DNA from 2 places in the Streptomyces sp. NPDC051563 genome. Region 1 is predicted to be linked to the other one. Evidence: riboswitches for the same ligand, from Rfam matches in the RefSeq annotation. Region 1 holds a riboswitch; the other holds the start of a gene.
The links. Region 1 has a riboswitch for glycine ahead of gcvP (aminomethyl-transferring glycine dehydrogenase). Riboswitches for the same ligand answer to the same signal wherever they lie in the genome.
Positions count from the first base shown of each region.

Region 1 (4,949 bases):
GTTCCTCCAGCTCAGTGATGAGCGTGAGGTACCCCTCGGCCTGCTCGACCGGGGCGAACGGGTGCACCTGGCCGAATTCCGGCCAGGTGACCGGCTCCATCTCGGTGGTCGCGTTGAGCTTCATGGTGCAGGAGCCCAGCGGGATCATGCCGCGGTCCAGCGCGTAGTCCTTGTCGGAGAGCTTGCGCAGGTAGCGCAGCATCGCCGTCTCGGACCGGTGCTGGTGGAAGACCGGGTGGGTCAGGTACTCGTCCGAGCGCAGCAGGCCCTCGGGCAGCGCCTCGGCGGTGCTCTCGTCCAGCGCCTCGATGTCCGCCGTGACGCCGAAGGCGGCCCAGACGGCCTCGATGTCGGCGCGCAGGGTGGTCTCGTCACAGGCGATGGAGACGAGGTCCGCATCGGCCTGGAAGAGGTTGACGCCACCCTCGCGGGCCGCGGCCACGACCTCGGCGGCCCGGCCGGGAACCCGGACGGTGAGGGTGTCGAAGTACGAGCCGTGCACGACCTCGGCCCCGCCGGCCGTCAGGCCCGCGGCCAGCAGGCTGGCGTAGCGGTGGGTGCGGCGGGCGATCGTCCGCAGCCCGTCCGGGCCGTGGTAGACGGCGTACATGCCGGCCATGACGGCGAGGAGCACCTGCGCGGTGCAGATGTTGGAGGTGGCCTTCTCGCGGCGGATGTGCTGCTCGCGGGTCTGCAGGGCCAGGCGGTAGGCCTTGTTGCCGTCCGCGTCCACGGAGACGCCGACCAGGCGGCCGGGCAGCGAGCGGGCGTGCTTGGCCTGGACGGCCATGTACCCGGCGTGCGGTCCGCCGAAGCCCATCGGGACGCCGAAACGCTGGGTGGTGCCGACGGCGATGTCCGCGCCCAGCTCGCCCGGGGAGGTGAGCAGGGTCAGGGCGAGCAGGTCGGCGGAGACGGCGACGATCGCACCGAGCTCGTGGGCCTGGTCGATGACCGGCTTGATCTCCCGCACGGCGCCGGAGGCACCCGGGTACTGGAGCAGCACGCCGTAGACGCCGCGCTCGGCGATCTCTGCCGGAATCCCGTCCGTCAGGTCCGCGACGACGACCTCGATGCCGATCGGCTCGGCACGGGTCTGGATCACCGCGATGGTCTGCGGCAGCGCGTCGGCGTCGACGAGGAAGACGTTGCCCTTCGCCTTGCCCACGCGGCGGGCCAGGGTCATGGCCTCGGCGGCCGCGGTGCCCTCGTCGAGCAGGGAGGCACCGGAGGTCGGCAGGCCGGTCAGCTCGGCGACGACGGTCTGGAAGTTCAGCAGGGCCTCGAGGCGTCCCTGGGAGATCTCCGGCTGGTACGGCGTGTACGCCGTGTACCAGGCCGGGTTCTCCATGACGTTGCGCAGGATCACCGGCGGCGTGAAGGTGCCGTAGTAACCCAGGCCGATCATGGAGGAGAGGACCTGGTTGCGGTCGGCGAGCTCACGCAGCTCGGCGAGCACCTCGGCCTCGGTCCGCGCCTCGGGCAGGTTCAGCGCGTCGGTCGTCTTGATCACATCCGGCACCGCGGCAGCGGTGAGCTCGTCCAGCGAGCCGTAGCCCACATGGGCGAGCATCTTCGCCTGCGCCTCGGCATCCGGGCCGATGTGGCGCTGCTCGAAGGGGATGCCTCGCTCCAGCTGGGAGAGCGGAATGCGGTTGGCGGTCATGTACGGAGGCCTCCTGGTCGTACGACCTGCGAGGGGCACCACGGCGCGGGCACCCGGACGGCCTCCCCCTCTGTCATCACAACCTGAGAGCTTCACCGGGCTGCACGGGGATCGCCCGCGAAGACCGGCTTTCACCGTCGGTGAGGAGAGGGACCGGCACTGCGCGCCCGGTACCCGCCCCTGCTTTCCAGAGTGGCCTCACCACGTGCGGTACGTATGCCTGAGAGATTCCGGGGAGGATTTGCTCCTTCGGCGCCTCCGTCTCACTCATTCGGAGGACTCTCCCGCACAGGGTCAACAGCCATCACCCAGCCTACCAGCGACGATCTGCGGGCCTCCCTCGAGTGGCCCCCTCTCCGGAAATGCACTTTTGTAGTCATTACGGAGGAGTTGCGCCCCAATGGAGGGACCGGACCGTGCAGACCGACATCGATCCCCGCAGCCTGATCGGCCGCAAGGCGTTCGACCGCAATGGCACCAAGATCGGCACCGTCGACGAGGTCTACCTCGACGATGCCACGGGCGTCCCGGAATGGGCCGCCGTACGCACCGGACTCTTCAGCCGGGACGCCTTCGTCCCGCTGGAGCCCAGCGAGATGGTGGGCGACACCCTGCACGTGCCCTTCGAACGCTCCCTCATCAGGGACGCCCCCGACTTCGGCGTCGGCCGCCACCTCTCCCCCGAACAGGAGCTGCAGCTCTACCACCACTACGGCCTGGACCTGACCCTCCCCTCGGACTTCCAGCACGACTTCGGCCACAAAACCCCCGACGCCCCCTAGCCCGGACCAGCCCACATCCAGGGGCCCACATCCAGGGCCCAAATCCAGCCCCTCCGGCGTCTGAGGAGCGGGGCCCAAATCCAGCCCCTCCGGCGTTTGAGAAGCGGGGGCCAAATCCAGCCCCTCCGGCGTTTGAGGAGCGGGGGTCCGGGGGCTGGCCCCCGGCAACGGCGCCGCACGCGGACGGGGTCCGGGCGGAGCCCGGGGAACGGTGGAAGGGCGGGTAGGGGACCCAGCCCCGCAGGGCGACCTACCCGACCCCCAGGGACTGCTCCCCGACCAGCGGCATCGGATCGGACGGCTCCAACTCGGGGTCGTCCACCAAGAACGTGCGCACCCGCCCCGGCCCGGACCCAGGCTGCTCGAACCGCACGGTCACCCGCCCGACCCCGCTGCCCTGCACCCACCCCGGCCCGTACTCCGCATGCCGCACATCGCGCCCGGCCGCCCACACCCGCTCACCCACGGCTTCGAGGCCGCCGGCCCCCGGCCCAGCCCCCGGCCGGTCGGGGGCTGGCCCCTGCCCGGAGCTCTCATCCTGCTCCGCCCCGGCACCGTCCCCCCGTCCCGCGGCCTCACCGCCTCGCCCGGCACTCTCCTGCCTCCCGACGGCCTCGACGCCCTCAACCGCGCCCCCGTCCGAACCAGCCTCCGCCCCAACCCCCGCCCCGTCCCCGTCCCCCGCCCCCGCCCCCGCAGCCATCGCATCGGCAAAAGCGAAAAGATCCTCCTGCGTATAGTCCGCCAGCCCCGTCACGCCCACCCCCAGCAGCCGCACCCCACCCGTGGTGTCCACGGCCTCCAGCAGCCGCGCCGCCGCCTCCCGCACCACCGCGGGGTCGTCCGTGGGCCCCCGCAGGGTCTCCGAACGGGTCAGTGTGGAGAAGTCGTACCGCCGGACCTTGAGCACGATGGTCCGCCCCGAGTGCCCCGACGCGCGCAGCCGCTCCACGCACCGGTCGGCGAGCCGCTGCACCTCGTTCCGGATCCGCACCCGGTCGTGCAGGTCGACGTCGAAGGTGTCCTCCACCGACACGGACTTCGCATCGCGTTCGGCGACCACCGGCCGCTCGTCCACGCCCAGTGCCATCCGGTACAGCCCGACCCCGTGGGACCGCCCCACCATCCGGACCAGCTCGTCCTCACCGGCTTCCGCCAGCTCCCCCACCGTCGTGATCCCGGCCCGCCGCAGGTGCTCCCCGGTGGCCGGCCCCACGCCGGGCAGGGTCCGTACCGACATCGGTGCGAGGTGCGCCCGCTCCGTGCCCACTTCGATCAGCAGCAGCCCGGCCGGCTTCGCTTCCTCGGAGGCGACCTTGGCCAGCATCTTGGACCCCGCGAGCCCCACCGACCCGCTGAGCCCGGTGGCGGCGGCGATGTCGGCCCTCAGCCGCTCGCCGACGGCCCGCGCGGTCGGCGCGTCGAAGGCGACGCCTCCCGCCTCCAGGTCCACGAAGGCCTCGTCCAGGCTCAGCGGCTCCACGAGGGGGGACAGCTCCCGGAGCAGCCCCATGACCGTGTCGCTGACCTCGCGGTACAGGCTGAAGCGTGGAATGAGGCACGCGCCGTTCGGGCAGAGCCGCCGGGCCTGGGCCATCGGCATGGCCGAGTGCACCCCGAAGCGCCGGGCCTCGTAGGAGGCGGTGGCGACGACCCCGCGCGGCCCGAGCCCGCCGACGATGACGGCCTTGCCGCGCAGGCTCGGCTTCGAGGCCTGCTCCACGGAGGCGTAGAAGGCGTCCATGTCCAGGTGCAGGATGGTCGGGGCGGCTCTCACAGCTCCGATGCTGCCCTACACCACTGACAATCGGCCCGAACCCGGCCCGCCGGGGAAACTCAGACGGCCCGGTTCCGCCGCGCGGCCAGCTCATCGGCCGGGTTGTGCCTGACCACGGTCTCGCCCGTGTCCACGCGCTCCCCGTGCAGCTGCGACAGCGCGTTCTCGACATCGCGCCAGACCACGCCCACGGCGATCCCGAAGACTCCCTGGCCGCCCTGGAGCAGGCTGACGACCTGGTCCGACGAGGTGCACTCGTACACGGTGGCGCCGTCACTCATCAGCGTCATCCGCTCCAGGTCCGAGAAGCCCCGGTCACGCAGGTGCTGCACGGCGGTGCGGATGTTCTGCAGCGCCACCCCGGTGTCCAGGAAACGCTTCACGATCTTGAGGACGACCACGTCCCGGAAGCTGTAGAGGCGCTGCGTCCCCGACCCGTAGGCCGGGCGCACCGTGGGCTCCACCAGCCCCGTGCGCGCCCAGTAGTCGAGTTGCCGGTACGTGATGCCGGCCGCGGCACACGCCGTCGGCCCCCGGTATCCGACCTGCTCGGGTGCGGAATCGCCCCCCGCCGACTCGACCGGCCCCACCGAACCGACCGGCGCGGGCTCCGGCTGACGGCGCGCGGAGTTCACCGCACCACCGTGCAGCGGGTACGGCCCACCGTCACTCCGTGCGGGGATGCCCCCGGTCATACCGTCGCCCGTGACTCTCACGCCGACCC
Region 1 is NZ_JBITDL010000024.1:112,831-117,779, forward strand. It holds gene gcvP (aminomethyl-transferring glycine dehydrogenase) at 1-1,666, opposite strand, end outside; glycine riboswitch at 1,865-1,963, opposite strand; gene ACIA8F_RS27130 (PRC-barrel domain-containing protein) at 2,083-2,448, shown strand; gene ACIA8F_RS27135 (DNA polymerase IV) at 2,699-4,225, opposite strand; gene ACIA8F_RS27140 (MerR family transcriptional regulator) at 4,285-4,941, opposite strand.

Region 2 (4,949 bases), on a different contig from region 1:
TCGGAGCTGTAGACGGGCACGTACGCGGCGCCGTCGATCTCCATGGTGGGCAGGCTCAGGCTGTTCACCCCGCCGGGCAGCGGGATCCACAGCGGGCTGCGCCCGAGGACCTCCAGGATCCGCCCGCCGGCGTCCGCCTGTCCGAGCGCCGCCCCGAGCACCTGCTCCAGCTCGTTACCCGGCCACATGTACGTCTCCGCTCGCTTGCCCTTGCCCTTGATGTCGACCCGAGATTAACGGGCGCCTGCGACAGCGGGGCCGGGGGCCGCCGCCCCGCCGCCACTACCGCCGCCACTACCGCCGCCGCTCGTCGCTAGCGGAAGCCGATCGACGTCAGCCGGGACGCCGCCGGCCGGTCCAGCAGGGTCACCGACGCGCAGCCGGCCGGCGGGCGGCCCGCCTCGGCCTCGCGCAGCAGCCGGGCCACCGCGCCGCGGTGCCGGGCGAAGGCGTACGCCGACACCCCGCGGCCCCGTGCCGCCTGCCCGGCCCTGGCCTCCTCGGGCGTGGTGTCCAGCAGGACCAGGTGCAGTGCGCGGCCGCGCCGGCGGGCCGCCGAGGCCAGCAGGCCCCGTACCCAGCTCTGCGTACCGCAGTCGTGGACGACGGCCGGGGCCCCGGAGCGGAGCACCCGCCACAGCCCCCAGTAGTGGGCGATCCGGACCGCGGGCCGGTACACCGCGTAGGGCAGCGCGGCCGGCATCCGGCGCTCCCACCGCTCGCGGACGTCCTGGGAGTCGATGCCGCCGCCCTCCGCGGCCCGCTTGATCAGGGTGCTCTTGCCGCCGCCGGGCAGTCCGGAGACCACCACGACGTCCCCCGCGGCGAAGCGCAGCCTGCACGGGCCCTCGGCCCCGCGCAGGTCGCGCACGGCTCCGGGCTCCCCCGCCGCTCCGGCCGCCGCCGGATCCCGTACGACGCCGCGCTGCGACGGCACCCCGCCCACCACGCCCTCGACGGTGCCGGTGCCGGTCGCCGCCAGTGGTCCGAATCTCCGCACAGTGTTCGCCTCCCCCGCGACGGGCCGCCTGGACCCGGTCCCCCTGAGTGTAAAGAGACGGTAATCCGGCAGTGCCGGTTCCGTTCCGGGCCCGATCCGCTTGCGGACCCCCTCCCCCATTCGGCCGCACGCCGTGCAATGATGTGCGCCATCTGGACACCTAACTGCATACCGGCCGCTTGAATCCGCGCGGGAGAGTCCCGGCACGCCGCAAGGCGGTGCCCGGGCGCCGAAGGAGCAAGTACCTCCCTTGAATCTCTCAGGCCCCGTACCGCGTGGATGAGGCAGATCTGAAAAGCGAGCCGCACCACCGCCCGTGAGGGCACCGGTGACGGTTCCACCCAAGGTGCAAGTCGAAGGCCTTCCCCTGGAAGCGGGGAACTCTCGGCGAACCTCTCAGGTTCCGATGACAGATGGGGAGGAACTCCTCCTCGTCATGTCATGCCCTGGGACCCGGGAGCCACACCCATGAGCACTGCCCCCCGCCTGACCGCCCTCGATGCGCTGCACCGTTCCCTCGGTGCGACCATGACCGATTTCGCGGGCTGGGACATGCCCCTGCGGTACGCCAGCGAGCGCGACGAGCACAACGCCGTCCGCACCAGGGCCGGTCTGTTCGACCTCTCCCACATGGGCGAGATCACCCTGACCGGCCCCGAGGCCGTCAAGGTCCTGGACTACGCGCTGGTCGGCAACATCTCCACCGTCGGCGTCGGCCGCGCCCGCTACACGCACATCTGCCGGGAAGACGGCGGGATCCTCGACGACCTGATCGTCTACCGCCTGGGCGAGACCGAGTTCATGGTCGTCGCGAACGCCTCCAACGCCCAGGTCGTCCTGGACGCGATCACCGAGCGCGCCGCCGGCTTCGACGCCGAGGTCCGCGACGACCGCGACGCGTACGCGCTGCTCGCGGTGCAGGGGCCGGAGTCCCCCGGCATCCTCGCCTCCCTCACCGACGCCGACCTGGACGGGCTGAAGTACTACGCCGGCCTGCCCGGCACGGTCGCCGGGGTGCCCGCGCTGATCGCCCGTACCGGCTACACCGGCGAGGACGGCTTCGAGCTGTTCGTCGCCCCCGAGCACGCCGTGGAGCTGTGGCAGGCGCTGACCAAGGCGGGAGAGGGCGTCGGCCTGGTCCCGGCCGGCCTGTCCTGCCGCGACACCCTGCGCCTGGAAGCGGGCATGCCGCTGTACGGGCACGAGCTGACCACCTCCCTGACCCCGTTCGACGCGGGTCTGGGCCGGGTCGTGAAGTTCGAGAAGGAGGGCGACTTCGTCGGCCGCGCCGCCCTGGAGGCCGCCGCCGAGCGCGCCGCCTCCAAGGCGCCGCGCAAGCTGGTCGGCCTGATCGCCGAGGGCCGCCGTGTTCCGCGCGCCGGTTTCCCCGTGACCTTCGACGGCCAGGTCATCGGCGAGGTCACCTCCGGGGCCCCGTCCCCGACGCTGGGCAAGCCGATCGCGATGGCCTATGTCGACGCGGCGCACGCCGCGCCCGGCGCCTCCGGTGTCGGCGTGGACATTCGCGGTACGCATGAGGCGTACGAGGTCGTGGCCCTGCCGTTCTACAAGCGGCAGAAGTAGCCCCGTACCGCACCGCACCGCGGCGCACCGCCGGACGGCGCACGCACCGCGCCGTCCCGCACGACCACCGTTCGTATCCACTCCCCCGCATCCAGGAGAATCAGGTCATGAGCAACCCCCAGCAGCTGCGTTTCAGCAAGGAGCACGAGTGGCTGTCGGGCGCCGTCGACGGCGTCTCGACGGTCGGCATCACGGAGTTCGCGGCCAACGCGCTCGGTGACGTCGTCTACGCCCAGCTTCCCGAGGTGGGCGACACGGTGACCGCGGGCGAGACCTGTGGCGAGCTGGAGTCGACCAAGTCGGTCAGCGACCTGTACTCCCCCGTCACCGGCGAGATCACCGAGTTCAACCAGGACGTCGTCGACGACCCGGCGCTCGTGAACTCGGCTCCGTTCGAGGGCGGCTGGCTCTTCAAGGTGCGCGTCACGGAGGAGCCGGCCGACCTGCTCTCCGAGGACGAGTACGCCAAGCTCACCGCCGGCAACTGACCCAGGGAACCCTGATGTCTGTACTGAACACTCCCCTTCACGAGCTCGACCCGGACGTCGCCGCCGCCGTCGACGCCGAACTCGTGCGCCAGCAGTCCACCCTGGAAATGATCGCGTCGGAGAACTTCGCTCCGGTCGCCGTCATGGAGGCCCAGGGCTCGGTCCTGACCAACAAGTACGCCGAGGGCTACCCCGGCCGCCGCTACTACGGCGGCTGTGAGCACGTCGACGTGGTCGAGCAGATCGCGATCGACCGCATCAAGGCGCTCTTCGGCGCCGAGGCCGCGAACGTGCAGCCCCACTCGGGTGCGCAGGCCAACGCGGCCGCGATGTTCGCGCTGATCAAGCCGGGCGACACGATCATGGGCCTGAACCTGGCCCACGGCGGTCACCTGACCCACGGCATGAAGATCAACTTCTCCGGCAAGCTCTACAACGTGGTCCCGTACCACGTCGACGAGACCGGCGAGGTCGACATGGCCGAGGTCGAGCGCCTCGCCAAGGAGTCCAAGCCGCAGCTGATCGTCGCCGGCTGGTCCGCCTACCCGCGCCAGCTGGACTTCGCCGCCTTCCGCCGCATCGCGGACGAGGTCGGCGCGTACCTGATGGTCGACATGGCGCACTTCGCCGGCCTGGTCGCCGCGGGTCTGCACCCGAACCCGGTGCCGCACGCCCACGTCGTGACCACCACCACGCACAAGACCCTCGGCGGTCCGCGCGGCGGTGTCATCCTGTCGACGCAGGAGCTGGCCAAGAAGATCAACTCCGCGGTCTTCCCCGGTCAGCAGGGCGGCCCGCTGGAGCACGTGATCGCGGCCAAGGCCGTCTCCTTCCTCGTGGCGGCCTCGCCCGAGTTCAAGGAGCGCCAGGAGCGGACCCTGGAGGGCGCGAAGATCCTCGCCGCCCGCCTGGTCCAGGACGACGTCAAGGCCGTGGGCGTGGACGTCCTCACCGGCGGCACCGACGTGCACCTGGTCCTGGTCGACCTGCGCAACTCCGAGCTGGACGGTCAGCAGGCCGAGGACCGCCTCCACGAGGTCGGCATCACGGTCAACCGCAACGCCGTCCCGAACGACCCGCGGCCGCCGATGGTCACCTCGGGTCTGCGGATCGGCACGCCGGCGCTGGCCACCCGCGGTTTCGACGCCGAGGCCTTCACCGAGGTCGCCGAGATCATCGCGCAGGCGCTGAAGCCCGCCTACGACGCCGAGGACCTGAAGGCGCGCGTCTCCGCGCTCGCCGCGAAGTTCCCGCTGTACCCGACGCTCTAGGCGCCGGCCTGAGAGGGCCCGGCCTTGTTGTGCACAGGGCCGGGCCCCTTTCATGACCAAAGCCCCAGGCGGATGCGACCTATTGCCGCTGATTACTCCAATAAATGGCAAATAGGCTCCACATAAAGGATCGACCGCACCCCTGGCAGGACGGACAGCACACCCCATGGACATGAGCGCAGCCAACAAGAAGGGACTCAGTCTCTTCGCCCTGATCATGATCGGGCTCGGCTCGATCTTCGGATCGGGGTGGCTCTTCGGGGCGGGCCAGGCGGCCGCCGTCGCGGGTCCCGCGGCGATCATCGCCTGGGTCATCGGTGCCGTCTTCATCGGCATGATCGCCATGTCCTACGCGGAGGTGGGCGCCGCCTACCCGCTGCCCGGCTCGATGGCCCGCTTCGGCACCATCTCGCACGGGCCGGTCCTGGGCTTCATCACCGGCTGGGCGGTCTGGATCGCCATCGCCGCGCTGATCCCGATCGAGTCCATCGCCGGTACGCAGTACATGTCCTCCTGGAACTTCGGGTGGGCCAAGGGCCTGGTCGAGAACGGCGGCCTGACCACCTCCGGCATGGCGATGGCCCTGTTCCTCACCGTGGCCCTGTG
Region 2 is NZ_JBITDL010000003.1:341,832-346,780, reverse strand. It holds gene ACIA8F_RS05795 (enhanced serine sensitivity protein SseB C-terminal domain-containing protein) at 1-188, opposite strand, end outside; gene ACIA8F_RS05790 (AAA family ATPase) at 314-1,000, opposite strand; glycine riboswitch at 1,181-1,284, shown strand; gene gcvT (glycine cleavage system aminomethyltransferase GcvT) at 1,469-2,584, shown strand; gene gcvH (glycine cleavage system protein GcvH) at 2,692-3,072, shown strand; gene glyA (serine hydroxymethyltransferase) at 3,087-4,343, shown strand; gene ACIA8F_RS05770 (APC family permease) at 4,510-4,949, shown strand, end outside.
Region 2: linked by a shared signal. The riboswitch ahead of gcvT (glycine cleavage system aminomethyltransferase GcvT) and the one ahead of gcvP (aminomethyl-transferring glycine dehydrogenase) in region 1 are both predicted to bind glycine.